DNA from 2 places in the Mesorhizobium sp. WSM4848 genome. Region 2 is predicted to be linked to the other one. Evidence: predicted binding sites of a transcription regulator. Region 2 holds the regulator's gene; the other holds the start of a gene.
The links. Region 2 encodes LexA, which represses DNA repair genes until DNA is damaged. Its sites were predicted from a motif close to TGTTCNNNNTGTGTTCNG; they were not measured.
Positions count from the first base shown of each region.

Region 1: AC0L16_RS19805 (ImuA family protein) is a predicted target of LexA. The motif match lies at 1,865-1,882, and genes of this name have one in related genera.

Region 1 is NZ_JBVVPX010000021.1:93,672-97,079, reverse strand. Features, by position in the region: gene AC0L16_RS19810 (DUF6504 family protein) at 1-841, opposite strand, end outside; gene AC0L16_RS19805 (ImuA family protein) at 783-1,841, opposite strand; gene AC0L16_RS19800 (metallopeptidase family protein) at 2,027-2,449, shown strand; gene AC0L16_RS19795 (DUF1737 domain-containing protein) at 2,610-2,816, opposite strand; gene AC0L16_RS19790 (HpcH/HpaI aldolase/citrate lyase family protein) at 2,843-3,408, opposite strand, start outside.
Region 2 is NZ_JBVVPX010000004.1:199,806-203,213, reverse strand. Features, by position in the region: gene AC0L16_RS06470 (ComEC/Rec2 family competence protein) at 1-1,905, shown strand, start outside; gene lexA (transcriptional repressor LexA) at 1,899-2,636, opposite strand; gene AC0L16_RS06460 (molybdopterin molybdotransferase MoeA) at 2,741-3,408, opposite strand, start outside.

The DNA of each region.
Region 1 (3,408 bases), on a different contig from region 2:
ATTTCTGGATCAGCAACGGCTCGCGCAACGGCCGCGAGGTGCCGACGGCGATGCGGCTGACGGCGCCGTCGACGCGGAAGAGCAGCAGCGCCAGCCTTCTTGCGCCCTCGCCGCGGCGTTCGAGGTCCGCCTTCAATGTCGTCGCCAGCATTTTCACCAGCCGCTCTATTTCGTCGGTCAGCATGATGGGTTCGGCGAGATGGCGTTCGACCGAAAGCGGCGCCACCGGCAGGCGCGGCGACACCGCCTCGTCGAGGCGGCCGAGCGCCTGGTCGAGGCGCAAAAGCAGCGATCTGCCGAAGCGGCGGGCGAGCGGCGCGCGCGGTGCTGCCATGACGGCCCCCGCCGTGCGCAGGCCGACGCTTTCCAGGCTGGCGCGGATGTCAGGCTCGATGCGCAGCGCCGCCAGCGGCAAGGGTGCGAGAAGCGCCTCCTCCTCGCCACCGGGGACGATGCGGTCACCAGAAAACCGCGCTGCCGCCCAGGCTGCACCCGGTGTGGCGGCAAGGCCGGCGCGGACATCGAAACCCTGATGGAAAAAGCGCGACAGGATGTCGTCCAGCATCGCCCGTTCGCCACCGAAAAGATGGGTGCAGCCGGTGACGTCGAGGAACAGGCCATCGGCTGCGTCGATCGCCACCAGCGGGGTGTAGCGGTCGCACCAGTCGGCGAGGCTTTCGAGCAGGCGGCGGTCGGCCTCGGGATCGGCTTGCACGACGTCGATCGACGGATGCATGGCGCGCGCGTCGGCTATGCCCATGCCGCGCTTCAGGTGAAGCGCCTCAGCCCGCTCGTCGAGGGCGGCGATGCGCTGCGCGTTCGCCTGGCGATGGCTGATCACCAGCGGCAGGTGATCCGACGGCCGCGAACGCCAGGACCGCCCCAGACGCTGGCGCAGGATCCTTTCCGCGGCGAGATGCGGAAACCACAGGGACAGGATTCGCTGTCCGTTCTTGCCGTCCTTCCCTAGCCCTTCTTTCCTCGAAACTGCGTTCATCGGGGTTCCACTCCAGTGTGAATTGTCCTGGCAAGGCGGTGCGGCTCTTGCCGATGCTGACGGTGAAGGCGGGACGGCCGATCGAGCCGGCGAGCGGCCCGGCGATCGTCTGGCGCGGTGCCGACGGCGCCGCCGACAGGACGAGGCGGACGGGTGCCGCCGTCGGCTCGGGTTCGCCGGCCTGGCGCAGCAAAAACACCGGCCGACCGGCGCTCTGTGCCCGGGCGTGCAGCCGCCGCGTCGCGGTGAGGTCCAGCCGCTGCGGACTGCCGCGGATTTCGAGGAAGACGGCGGCGAGCGCGGTCATCCGGGCGGCCTCCTCGGCGGTCCACAGCGCGTCGAGGAGCCTTGGCGCCTCGGAAAACAGCAATTGCTCCGGCTCGATGCCGAAAAGGCGATGAAGCCCTGTGGCATAGGGGAAGCCGGCCTCACGGAAGATTTCCGCGGTGCCGATCCACAGGATCGGCAGTCGCGGCCCCTGTTTGAGGATCAGGCTGACGAGCGACAGGGCAAAGCCGGCGACGGCTCCGGCATCGCGGGTCGCGGCGCCATGGATCTCGCTCAGCGCCGCCTTCGGCAGGCCGCCGCCGAGCGCAGTATCGAGAGCTTCGGCGCCGGTGCGCAGAAACGCATCGGGCGGCGCCACGGCGAGGCCGCGGCGGACGATTGTCAGATTTTTGGGCGTGATATTTTTGGGCGTGACGTCAGCTGTTGGACACTGGACATCCGCATCAACGGGAGCGCCGGCCGGCGCCTGCAGGCGCTCGGGCAGCGTTCCCTCGATCTTCGCGATCTGGCGGCGCAGGGCAAAAACAGTCTCCCGCGCCACGGCGCTTGTCGCCATGACGGTCAGCTTCCACTCACAATTGTTCCTGTTATGTTCTAATAGATTCCAGAGGGCGGCCGAAGAGTCAAGCGGAGTCATGGGCGCAGTCATGGGGAATTTATTCCTGCCGCGCGTGGACGGCAACCCGGCCAATTGCCGAGTCCGGCGCGAAAGCCTATATGCCGGGATCAGAAGGACAACGCATGGCCCGCATCTACAAGACCCGCACCTGGCACGACCAGCTTTCGCCGTCGATGGAGGAAATGGAGTTCCTGGCGCTGGAGGCATATGCCCATCTGCCGGAGGAGTTTCGCAAGCTGACCGGCGAGATCGTCATCCAGATCGCCGAATTCCCGACCGACGAGATCATGGACGATTTGTCGCTGGAAACGCCTTTCGACCTGCTCGGCCTGTTCGAGGGGCGCGGCATCGCCGAGCGCTGGAATCCGCAGACCGGCGAGGGGCCGAACCGCGTCACGCTCTACCGCCGCGCCATCCTCGACTACTGGGCCGAGAACGAGGAGACGCTGGGCGATATCGTCACCCATGTGCTGATCCACGAGATCGGCCACCATTTCGGCCTGTCGGACGATGATATGGAGCGGATCGAAGAGGCAGCCGAGTAGGCTGTGCTGATATTCAGGTGATGCCGGCCTGCGAACGGCAGTTCCCTGCGCTTCCGGTGCTCACGTACCCAAAAGTACGCTCCGCTCCGGTTCTCGGAAACTACCATTCTCGGCGCGGCCTGACCTGAATCTCAACACACCCTGCGTCGAGCTTTGCAAATCACCAATCGCTGAGCTTGGTGCCAGGGCCGTATTCCTGGCCCTCGACATCCTTCACCACGGCCTGGCCGCAGCGCATGGTCTTGGTTTGCTTGTCGTAGCAATAGGTCGGCGAGCCGAACAGGTGCCAGCCCTTGTTCAGCGCCGCCGTCACCTTGTGGCAGAAGCTGGAATCGTCCGGGCCGGACAGAAAGCGGTAGAGTTTCATTTTTCATTCCTGTGGTGAGTGGCTGATCATGCCCCGATGGCGGCCGCCTTCGCCAGCAGTTTCTCGGCCTGCGCCAGATGCAGCCGTTCGAGCATCTTTCCATTCAGCGCAATGACTTGCCTGCCGGCATTTTCGGCAAGCGCGAAGGCATCCTTGACCGCACGCGCCTCGGCCACGGCTTCGGCAGATGGCGCAAAGGCGCGGTTCGCGGCATCGATCTGGGCCGGATGGATCAGCGACTTGCCGTCGAACCCCATGGCGGCTGCTTGCGTGCATTCGCTCGCAAAAGCGTCCAGATCGCGAAAATCGTTGAAGACACCGTCGAGCAGGTCGAGGCCACCGGCGCGCGCGGCGAGCACCATCAGCATCAGCCATGGTGTGAGATAGCGCCGGTCGGGCGTGGCGAGAATGCCGGTGTCCTTGACCAGGTCGTTCGTTCCGGCAACGAAACAGACCAGCCGCGAGGCCGGATCGCGGCCAAGCTCGGCAATCGGGCCGATGTTGAGCAGCGCCTTGGGCGTCTCGATCATCGCCCATAGCTTCACCTCGTCGGGTGAAAAATTGTCGTCGAGGACGTCGCCGGCTTCCAGGA
Region 2 (3,408 bases):
AGGCTCGACCAGATGGCGAACGGCCGGGTCAGGCTGACCATCGACGTGATGTCGACCGCCCGGCCGACACTGCGTTATGCACCCGAACGCGTCAGGGTTTCGGCACGCAAGATCCCCGCTGGGATGACCGCAGGCTCGGTGGCAACCGGCTATGTGAGGCTTTTGCCTCCGACTGGCCCGGTCAGGCCGGACAGCTTTGACTTCTCCTTTGACAGCTATTTCGCCGGTATCGGTGCCAGTGGCTTTTTCCTCGGCAGCCCAAAGATCGTCGTTTCCGAAGAAGCACCGTTTACCGCCCGCCTTTCTTCGTCGATCGAGAAGGCGCGCGAAGCCATCGCCGACCACATCAGGGACAGCATCGGTGGTGCCGAGGGGGAGATCGCCGCTGCGCTGATCGTCGGCGTGCGGGCCGGCATCCCCGAAGCGATAAACGAATCGATGCGGCGCACCGGCATCTACCACATCATCTCCATTTCCGGCCTGCACATGGCGCTTGTCGCCGGCACCGTCATGGGATTGCTGCGCGGCGCCTTTGCGCTGTTTCCCGACTTTTCGTCGCGCCGGCCGGTCAAGAAATATGCGGCTGCTGCCGCACTCGTCTCCATCGCTGCCTATCTGATTTTTTCCGGTATCGTGGTCGCGGCTGAACGCAGCTTCATCATGCTGGCGGTAATGCTTGTAGCCGTGCTGTTCGACCGGGCGGCACTCACCATGCGCAACCTTGCGATTTCGGCCATCGCCGTCATCATCGTGTCGCCGCACGAGGTGGTCGGCGCAAGCTTCCAGATGTCCTTCGCCGCGACTGCGGCTCTCGTGGGTGCCTATGCCGGTTGGTCCGACTATCGTGCCGACAAGGCCACGGCGCCGCGCCAAAGACGGTCACCGGTCGTTTTCGTCACCCAGAAACTCGTCGCTGGGGCAGGCACCATCGCAATGACCTCCATCATTGCCGGCAGCGCCACCGCGCTCTTCGCCATCTGGCACTTCCAGCGCGTCTCGCCGCTCAGCCTGTTCGCCAATCTGGCCGTCATGCCGATCGTCACGATCGTCATGTTCCTGGCCGTCCTCAGCGCCTTGGCAATGCCTTTCGGCCTCGACGGCCCTTTCCTCTACATGATGGGCAAGGGGCTGACGGTGATGATTGCAATTTCGGGATGGATTTCGGAGCGTTCGCCGGTCGATGCAGTCGGACTGATTTCGTTGCAGTCGGTTCTGCTGGTGACGGTCGCCCTGGTCATCGCCACGATGGCGACGACATGGCTGCGGCTTGCGGCACTTCCCTTTGCGCTCGCCGGCCTGCTGACGATTTCGGGGACGCGCAACCCCGACGTGCTGATCTCGGAGGATGCGCATCTGGTGGCGCTGCCGATCGGCGGCGGCGAACTTGCCGTCAACCGGATGCGTTCGAACGAATTCACCACCGACAACTGGAAACATGCGCTGGTTTCAACGACGATCGTCGAGCCGGAGACATTCGAGAAAGGAGATGTGCAGTCCGACATCGCCGATCCGGCCGACCTGCCGCCGGGAGCGCCTTTCACCTGCACTGCCGGCCTGTGCCTCGCCCGGCATCCGTCCGGCGCGCTCATCGCGGTCGCCGACGACCGCAAAACCGCGCGGCCAGCCTGTGCCTTTGCGGATCTGATCGTCATCGACGATGCCACAGCCTATTACAAACCCTGCCGCAATCCGCTGGTTCTCGTCGTCACCAAACGGCAGCTCGCTCGCATGGGCAGCGCCGCCGTCTTCTTCGATCCGCTATCGGCGACGACGCGCGCAGAAATCCGTTTTGCCGTCAGACAGCCATACAGGCCCTGGCATGAGCAGCGGCGATTTTCGCGCGAGGCGAGGGGCCTGCCGCCCTACCGCAAAGCCGAGAAACCCAAGAAGCCTGCCGCTCAGTAACGCCGGATCAGTCCGACGAGCTTGCCCTGCACCTTGACCCGGTCCGGCCCGAAGATGCGTGTCTCGTAGGCCGGATTGGCGGCTTCCAAGGCGATCGAGGCGCCCTTGCGGCGGAACCGCTTCAGCGTCGCTTCCTCCTCGTCGACCAGAGCGACAATGATCTCGCCAGGCTGGGCCGTATCGGCGTTGCGGATGATGACCGTGTCGCCGTCGAAGATGCCGGCCTCGATCATCGAATCACCCTTGACCTCCAGCGCGTAGTGCGTGCCGCCGGTGATCATGTCCGGTGGCACCGAGATCGAATGCGTCTGGTGCTGGATGGCGTCGATCGGCACACCGGCAGCGATGCGGCCCATCACCGGTATGGAGACGGTGGCAACGACGTCGTCGTCATTGCCGGCCGCACGCATGCGCGAAGGCGCCGGCTTGATCTGGCGCCCGAGGCCGCCCTGCCCAAGGCTGCCTTGAATGACGCTCGGCGAGAATTTGCGCGCCGCATTGAGGCCCGGCGCGATCGAATCGGGCAGGCGCAGCACCTCCAGCGCGCGGGCGCGGTTGGGCAGGCGGCGAATGAAACCGCGTTCCTCCAGCGCCGTGATCAGCCGATGGATCCCCGATTTGGAGGCGAGGTCGAGCGCTTCCTTCATCTCGTCGAACGAGGGCGGAATGCCGCTTTCCTTCAGCCGCTCGTGGATGAACATCAGCAGTTCATGTTGTTTGCGTGTCAGCATCGCGACCCCCAACAGAATCAGAAAAACAAACCCAGAACAAACACTATCTGTTCCAGTTGTGTTCCGCAACCATTTAAAGTTTAATGAATGCGTTGACGTTTTGTTCAGCGTAGCATCAGCACCCTGCAGGCGGTGCCGGCCGCGCCTGCGGCAGCGAATGGTTCGCGCACGATCAGTCCGTTGGCGTCGGCCAGCATTCTGAGCATCGAGGAATCCTGGATACTGAACGGCGTTGCCTCAAGCGTGCCAGCTTCTTCCTTCACCACCGCGCGTACATAGTCCTGCCTGAGATCGTTGGCCGGCATGGCGGCGCCGAGCCGCGCCTGGCGCATGTCCTGACGGAAGGCGCGGCCGCCGAGCCGCGCCAGCAGCGGCTTCAGAAAGAGCTGCGTGCAGACCAGGCTGGCCACCGGATTGCCGGGCAGGCCTAGGCAGCGGATGTCGCCCAGCCGCCCGAACATCAGTGGCTTGCCGGGCCGCATGGCGATTTTCCAGAAATCGAGCGCCATGCCTTCGCCGGTCAGCACGTCATGGACGAGGTCGTGGTCGCCGACCGAGGCACCGCCCAGCGTGACGATGACATCGGCGCCTGCGTCGACCGCTTTTTTGACCAGCGCGGCGATCGCCTCCTTGCGGTCGGGGGCGATGCCGAGATCGAGTGCGCTGGCGCCGACCGAGCGGACCGCGGCGGCGACGCCATAGGCATTGGAGGAGATGATCTGGTCGGGGCCAAGGTCGCTGCCCGGCGGCAGCAATTCGTCGCCGGTGGCGA